Regions from separate parts of the Rothia sp. HMSC069C03 genome, predicted to be linked through region 2. Evidence: riboswitches for the same ligand, from Rfam matches in the RefSeq annotation. Region 2 holds a riboswitch; the other holds the start of a gene.
The links. Region 2 has a riboswitch for S-adenosylmethionine ahead of HMPREF2779_RS06120 (ABC transporter ATP-binding protein). Riboswitches for the same ligand answer to the same signal wherever they lie in the genome.
Positions count from the first base shown of each region.

Region 1: linked by a shared signal. The riboswitch ahead of HMPREF2779_RS00385 (bifunctional o-acetylhomoserine/o-acetylserine sulfhydrylase) and the one ahead of HMPREF2779_RS06120 (ABC transporter ATP-binding protein) in region 2 are both predicted to bind S-adenosylmethionine.

Region 1 covers NZ_KZ627121.1:3,826-7,587, reverse strand. Annotated here, with positions in the region: gene HMPREF2779_RS00390 (homoserine O-acetyltransferase MetX) at 1-228, opposite strand, end outside; gene HMPREF2779_RS00385 (bifunctional o-acetylhomoserine/o-acetylserine sulfhydrylase) at 433-1,779, opposite strand; SAM riboswitch class IV at 1,883-1,995, opposite strand; gene HMPREF2779_RS00380 (ABC transporter ATP-binding protein) at 2,352-3,338, shown strand; gene HMPREF2779_RS00375 (ABC transporter permease) at 3,335-3,762, shown strand, end outside.
Region 2 covers NZ_KZ627138.1:81,368-85,129, forward strand. Annotated here, with positions in the region: gene HMPREF2779_RS06115 (aliphatic sulfonate ABC transporter substrate-binding protein) at 1-614, opposite strand, end outside; gene HMPREF2779_RS06120 (ABC transporter ATP-binding protein) at 679-1,515, opposite strand; SAM riboswitch class I at 1,520-1,616, opposite strand; SAM riboswitch class IV at 1,792-1,900, shown strand; gene HMPREF2779_RS06125 (LLM class flavin-dependent oxidoreductase) at 2,015-3,442, shown strand; gene HMPREF2779_RS06130 (YchJ family protein) at 3,563-3,762, shown strand, end outside.

The DNA.
Region 1 (3,762 bases), on a different contig from region 2:
GTTATCGCCAGCCTCGTTGAGGGTGCCCCAGGTTTCGTAGCCGATGGTGACCTGCGGCAGGGTTACGCCGGATTCGAGCTCCAGGTCGCCGATGTTCAGCTGACGCAGGTAGCCTTGCGCTTCGGGGTGTTCGCGCTGGGTGCCTGCCACGGGGATGGGCGCGGTAACAGGCTGGTTGATAGTGCCGGGCTGGGTGGTGCCGGACTGGCTAGTGCTCTGGGCGGTCATGGGGGTTCCCTTCACTGGGTTGGCCGGCGAGGTGGTGCCGGGTGTGAGCGGGGTACTCGTCTGCGGGTTGAATCTGCGGTTGAGTCTGCGGGTTGAGGCAGCGAGGCGGCGGTGCCGCGCGCTGATGAAATGCTCCGTAACGGGGAATCCGCAGGTGGACCGAAAAGCCGTAGCTTGCCGGTCCACCTGCGGGTGCGTCACCGTTTAGGAGAGGGTGTCGAAGCCCAGCTGCAGGTCGGCGAGAATGTCGTCGATGTTCTCGATACCGACTGCCAGGCGGATGAAGTTCGGGTACACGCCAATCTTCTCCAGCTCCTCAGCGGAAAGCTGGGAGTGGGTGGTAGAGGCGGGGTGAATCACGAGCGAGCGCACGTCACCGATGTTCGCCACGTTGGAGTGCAGCTTGAGGGCGTCCACGAAGTCGCGGGCCTGCTCCAGGGTTGCGTCCTTGAGGGTGAAGCCGAGAACCGCGCCGGGGCCCTTGGGCAGGTACTTCTGTGCACGCTCGTACCAGGGGGAGGATTCCACGCCAGCCCAGATAACCTTCTCGACCTGCGGGTTTGCTTCGAGCCAGTGGGCGACCTTGGTGGCGTTCTCGACGTGGCGTTCGATGCGCAGGGAGAGGGTCTCCAGGCCGATGCCGATGTTGAAGGCGTTGGTCGGGGAGATGGCGGCGCCGGTGTCGCGCAGCAGGGAGACGCGCGCCTTCAGGATGTAAGAGAGGTTCGCACCGAAGGCGGAGTCCTTACCCAGATCGCGTGCGTAGACCAGGCCGTGGTAGCCGGGGGCGGGCTGGTTGAACTTGGGGAACTTCTCGGGGTCTGCACCGTAGTCGAAGTTACCGGAGTCAACGATCACGCCGCCGATGGAGGTGCCGTGGCCGCCCAGGTACTTGGTGGCAGAGTGGACGACTACGTCTGCGCCGTGCTCGATGGGACGCAGCAGGTACGGGGTGGGTACGGTGTTGTCCACGATCAGGGGTACACCGTTTTCGTGCGCAATCTTGGCAATGGGCTCAATGTCGAGCACGTCGTTGCGGGGGTTGGGCACAGACTCGCCGTAGAAGAGCTTGGTGTTGGGGCGGACTGCGGCGCGCCATGCATCCAGGTCGTCCGGGTTCTCAACGAAGGTGGTTTCGATACCGAGGTCGGCGAGGGTGTACTTGAGCAGATTGTAGGTGCCGCCGTACACGGAGGGCGATGCAACCACATGGTCGCCTGCACCGGCGATGTTCAGGATTGCGTAGGTGATAGCTGCCTGACCGGATGCCAGCAGCAGCGCGCCGACGCCGCCTTCCAGGGAAGCGATACGGTTTTCGATTACTTCATGGGTGGGGTTGTTGAGGCGAGTGTAAATGGGGCCCAGTTCGGAGAGGGCGAAACGGTTCGCTGCCTGCTCGGCGCTGTCAAAGACATAAGAGGTGGTCTGGTAGATGGGTAGTGCCCGAGCTCCCGTTGCGGCATCCGGCGCCTGACCTGCGTGAATCTGGCGGGTTTCGAACTTCCAACCGGCGGGGTTGGCGGGAGTCGGGACGGTAGTGTTGTTGCTCATGCGTGGCTCCTAATGGGGATTCTTAGGGGGCCGCATGCCGACGGTACAGGAATCGTCGTCGAATAATCCTGTCACGATTGATGTACCGTTATCGGTCACATCGGTCCCGCGCTTGCGTCACGCTTTTGCGTGCCACCTGGTCTTCACCCAGGGCACCCCACCGCGGAGGAGGGTTGCCGGCCAGCTAGCTGGGGCTTATCGCTGGCGCTCTTGACCTGTATTCAGGGTGTCATAGGGCGTTGGGTGGGGTCAAGGGTTTTGTGGGTGCGCGGTACTTTAAGACATTTCATTGCAAAGATGACGTTTTTTAACGTCTGTCACCAAAAACCGCCTGCAACAAAACGTGAGCGACGGTGCCGGGGCAATCCGAGGGCGAGGCAATCGAGATGCGGAGGCGGGCACCCACCATCCACATAGTAACCCCCATCACTTTTATCTACGGTTTTTTGGTACACTGAAATGACACATACACTCACGCAGGGTACAACTCGCTACGGCTCGCTACGCCGTTTATCCTGCTCAGCATCCCTCCGGTATAGGGGCCAGAGGGTCATACCCGAAGGTTACCTACCATGTCTCTTGTTCTTGATGCGGCGCAGCTCAGCCGCGTCTTTGGCAAAGGTGAAAATACCTTTACCGCAGTCGACCGTGTGTCACTTCGCGTTAGTTCCGGGGAAATTCACGCCCTCCTCGGCCCCAACGGTGCGGGTAAAACCACCACCGTGCAGATGTGCTCGACCCTGCTCACACCCACCGGCGGTAACCTTACCGTGAACGGTATTGACGCTATCGCCCATCCACAGCGGGCGCGCCGTCACGTGGGCCTCGCGTTGGGCGGGGAGAACGGCTTCTACCCGCGCGCCAGTGCCCGCGATAATCTGCTGTTCTTCGCCGATGTTGCGGGGGTTTCCGGGCGGACCCGACGGCACGAGGTGGAGCATGCCCTAGCCCGCGTGAAACTCACCGATGCGGCAACGCGGCCTGTCCAGGAGTTTTCCCGCGGCATGAAACAGCGCCTACATATTGCCCGCGCCCTGCTCGGCTCCCCCACCCTGCTCCTGCTGGATGAGCCGACCAACGGGCTCGACCCCGATATCGCCCTGACCGTGCGTGCCCTCATCAGATCTCTGGCAAATGAAGGTACCGCCATTCTGCTCACAAGCCACCTGCTGGGCGAAATCGAGGACCTGGCGCACACCATCACCGTTTTGGGTGCCGGTTCCGTTGCTGTGAGCGGCAACCTCGAGGATATTGCCGCGCACGCCGGCATTGCCGCCACGACTGTGGTTCAGGTTGAAGCCACCGCCACCGAGGGCATTGATACGCTCCGCGGGTTCCTCGGCGATAAGGCGGCGGTGCTGTTTGCCCCGCGCGGATCCGGCTGGGAACTCACCCTCTACTGGCATGGCGAGCGCACCACGTTCCAGGCGGGCGAGGCGCACCGTATCCTCACGGAGGGGATTGCCGCCGCACGCATTGGGGCGCGAACCGAACCGTACACGCGCCCGGCAACCCTGGAAGAGGCATACCTGGCGATGGCGGAGGGGCTCAAACGATGAACGCTCAGACGCAACGCTCGGAAGAGTTCCAGCGGCAGGGTCGACGGTACGACCTGTGGCAGGAGTGCGCCCGGCAGCTACGGCTCATGGGCTTTAGCCTGCGCCAGTTCCTGACGGTCCCCTACTTCATTCAGCTGCTCATTAGCACGGTACTCGGCTCGGTTATTATTCAGGCTCTTGCGGTGCATGCGGCGGCGCGGAGCTCCGCGGGTCACTCCGTTGACCCGACCCTAGCATGGACTCGCGCCGGCATTGTGGGCATGTGGTCTGTCTGCATCGTGTCTGCGGGCATCATCAATTTTGAGCGTTTCCGTGGGACCCTTGTGTACCTGTGTTCGGGGTCGATTTCTCCGGTGCGGGTGCTGGCGGCTATCGTTTCAAGCGCCTCCATTGTGGGTTTGGCGGCTTTGCCCCTGTCGTGGCT
Region 2 (3,762 bases):
TCCAGACCGCTCCACGCGTTGACCTGACCGTTATCCAGGGCGGTGCGGCCATCGGCGTGCTGCAGGTTCTGAATGGTCAGGTCCGAAGCAGAGATACCCTCCTGCTTGAGTGCCTGCAGCAGCAGGAAGTACGGGTCGGTACCCTTGGTCACGGCAACGGTCTTACCCTTCAAGTCCGCAACCTTGGTGATGCCCGAATCCTTGCGGGTCACCAGAGCCGACCACTCCGGCTGCGAGTAGAGGCTAATGACCTTGATGGGGGAGCCATTAGCGCGTGCCAGCAGCGCCGCCGAACCGGCGGTCGAGCCGACATCAATATTGCCGCTACGCAGCGCCTCATTCGCCTTGTTCGAACCGGCCGACTTGACCCACTCAACCTTCTTACCCTCGGCGGCGAGGGCGGTTTCAAGCCAACCCTTCTTGCGGATAATCAGGGACAGCGGGTTGTAGGTCGCGTAGTCAATGGTCACGGTGTTCTGATCGCCACCACCGGCAGCGCCGGAGGCGTTAGCGGAACCGGAACCTTCACCGGCGCAGGCACTGAGCAGAGTAGCAAAAGCGGCGGCTGCGGCAAGGGACTTGAGGGTGGTACGGCGAGACGGGGAGTAAGTCATGATGAAATCTTTTCGCTTCTGAAGATGATGATGTGATGTGTGAGAAATGTGTTGCGTGGCGGCTTTAGGCGTTATCTTCCACGCCGAGCTCAGCCAACAGTTCGCTACGCAGCGCCGTGATCTCTGCATCGGCGCGGTCACGCGGGTGAGAACGGTCAACGGTCACAATGCGCTGGATGGTGGCGGGCGCCTCCGGGGTGTCCTTACCGAGGACGATCACCCGGTCAGAGAGGTACAGCGCCTCTTCCACATCGTGGGTGACCAGCAGAATCGTAGTCGGGTCTTGACGGTGCACGTCCAACAGCAAATCCTGCATGTTGATGCGGGTCAGCGCGTCCAGAGCACCGAAGGGCTCGTCGAGCAGCAGCACGCCGGGGTTGCGTGCGAGCGCTCGCGCCAGGGAAACGCGCTGAGCCATACCGCCTGAAATTTCCTTGGGACGGTGGGTTGCGTATTCGCCCAGGCCGACCAGGTCGAGCAGACGCGCTACGGATGCTGCGCCTTCAGATTTTTTGGTGCCCTGCGGCAGTCCGAGCGCCACGTTGTCGGCGACGGTGCGCCAGGGGAGCAGGCGCGGTTCCTGAAAGCCGATAGCTACGCGGGGGTCGAGGCCGGTCACTGCCTTCTCGCCGATACGCACGGTACCTGCGGTGATGCGGTTCAGGCCTGCTGCTGCACGCAGGAGGGTAGATTTGCCGCATCCGGAGGAGCCGATGACGGAGATAATCTCGCCGGGGGCTGCGGTGAAGGAGACTCCGCGAAGAACTTCGTGGGTTCCGCCGGGCACGGGGAAAGATTGTCCGACGCCTTCAAAGCTCAAGGGGACGGCGGCGGTGGATACGGCGTGGTGGCCGTTCTTTTCACTGGTGGGTACGTCAGTTACTGCACTGTTGAGTGTCATGTCACTTCCATCGTTCCTGGCGTTAGCACCGGGGGCGGAAGAATCCGTGCCGGTTGCTGCGACGTCGTGGAGCCAGGTCTCTCAGTCGCTCTGGATGGTTTGCTTCTCCCACCCTATGGGCTGTGGCGTGCCTCAATCAACCCGGCGGGCGCGTATGAATTTCTATGACCGTATATTTCGCATTTATCACGAAATATTTCGGTTCCACGTCACAAAAAGATTTTTTCGTCACAAACGTGACCTCCCTCCCGCGCGCCCCGTACACTCAAACCACGAGATCATGAGTCCCGGCGCGAAGCTCTGGCTAGCCGGGCGGCAACCCTCTCCCGTAGCGGGGTGCCCCAGATGATGATCTGGCCTCAACGAAAAGAGGCAAGTACGGCGCGAACGCGCCACCTGCACGAAGGCCACCACCGAACGCAGAAGGCAAGAAGGAGGCGGCGCGCGGGGTGCAGGGTACAAACCCGATCGTCCCCGATCATTCGCGAAAGGAAAATCGATGGCTGAGCAGAAGAAGCGCATCGTAGTTAACGCATTCGAGATGACCTGCATTGGTCACCAGAGCTTCGACCTCTGGCGTCACCCGCGCTCCCGCGCAACCGAGTACAACACCATCAAGTACTGGACTGACCTGGCTAAGACCCTTGAGCGCGGCCTGTTCGACGCCGTGTTCATCGCTGACGTGGTCGGCATCTACGACGTGTACAAGAACTCTGCCGCTCCCGCCATTGAGGGTGCCGCTCAGGTTCCCGTGAATGACCCCGCAACCCAGATTTCTGCAATGGCTGCAGTGACCGAGCACCTCGGCTTCGGTGTGACTGCTGCCGCTACTTTCGAGCAGCCCTACACCCTGGCTCGCCGCTACGCCTCCCTCGACCACCTCACTGAGGGCCGCGTCGGATTCAACGTGGTGACTTCTTACCTGCCTTCGGCTGCTGAGAACCAGGGCCTGCCCACCCAGATCCCGCACGACGAGCGTTACGAAATCGCTGACGAGTTCCTGGACGTCTGCTACAAGCTGTGGGAAGGTTCCTGGGAAGACGGCGCAGTCGTCAAGGACCGCGAGCGCGGCATCTACGCTGACCCCTCCAAGGTCCACCCGATTGGCCACAAGGGCAAGTACTTCTCCGTGCCCGGCATCTCTCTGACTGAGCCGAGCCCGCAGCGCACCCCCGTGATCTTCCAGGCTGGCGCATCCAGCCGCGGCCAGAAGTTCTCCGGTAAGCACGCTGAGGCTGTGTTCATCAGCGCTCTGCGCCCGGACCTGACCCGCGTTGTGACCGACCGTATCCGTGCCTCTGCCGAGGAGCAGGGCCGTAGCCGCGACGACGTCAAGATCCTCGCAATGCTCTCCGTCATCGTGGATGAGACCGAGGAGAAGGCAAAGGCAAAGTACGAGGAGTACAAGAAGTACATCAACCTCGACTCTGCACAGGCTATCATCGGCGGCTGGTCCGGTGTTGACCTGTCCCAGTTCGACGAGGACGAGGTCCTGAACTACGTGCAGACCGAGTCGATTCAGTCCTTCCTGACCCCCTTCACTCTGCAGGCGAAGGACAAGAAGTGGACCCGCAAGGCCATCGCTGAGCACACCACCCTCGGCGGCATGGGCGATGTCATTGTTGGTGACCCGGTTCAGGTTGCTGACGAGCTTGAGCGCTGGATCGACGAGGGTGGCCTGGACGGCATCAACCTGGCATACCACGTCTCCCCGGGCTCCTTCGAGGACTTCATCGAGTACGTTGTTCCCGAGCTGCAGAAGCGCGGCCGCTACCGCACCGAGTACGAGGGCAACACCCTGCGTGAGAACATCTTCGGTAAGGGTCACACCAAGGTTGCTGACAGCCACCCGGCTGCTAAGTACCGCGGCGCATACGTGGGTAAGCCTTCGGCTGCTGACACCCCGGCTCGCGCAATCGCTGAATAAGCGTTGCCGCTGATGCGTACCGTGTAGGTTCGCTCAAACTTAACGATTGAAAACAAGAACGCCCGTTCTGCTGAGGATGTGTATCCCCGGCAGAGCGGGCGTTTCTTTATACTGGGTGGCATGACTGAACTGAACCAGGTTGAACTTAACCATGATGACCGCTGCCCCTGCTCGAGCGGCGAGGTGTACGGCGCCTGCTGCGGCAGGTTCCTGGGCGAGTTTGCCGCCTCCGGCACGTTGACTGCTCCCGCGCCGGAGCAGCTGATGCGCTCGCGTTTTACCGCGTTTGCGACAGGGGATGCGGCGTACTTGCTGGCGAG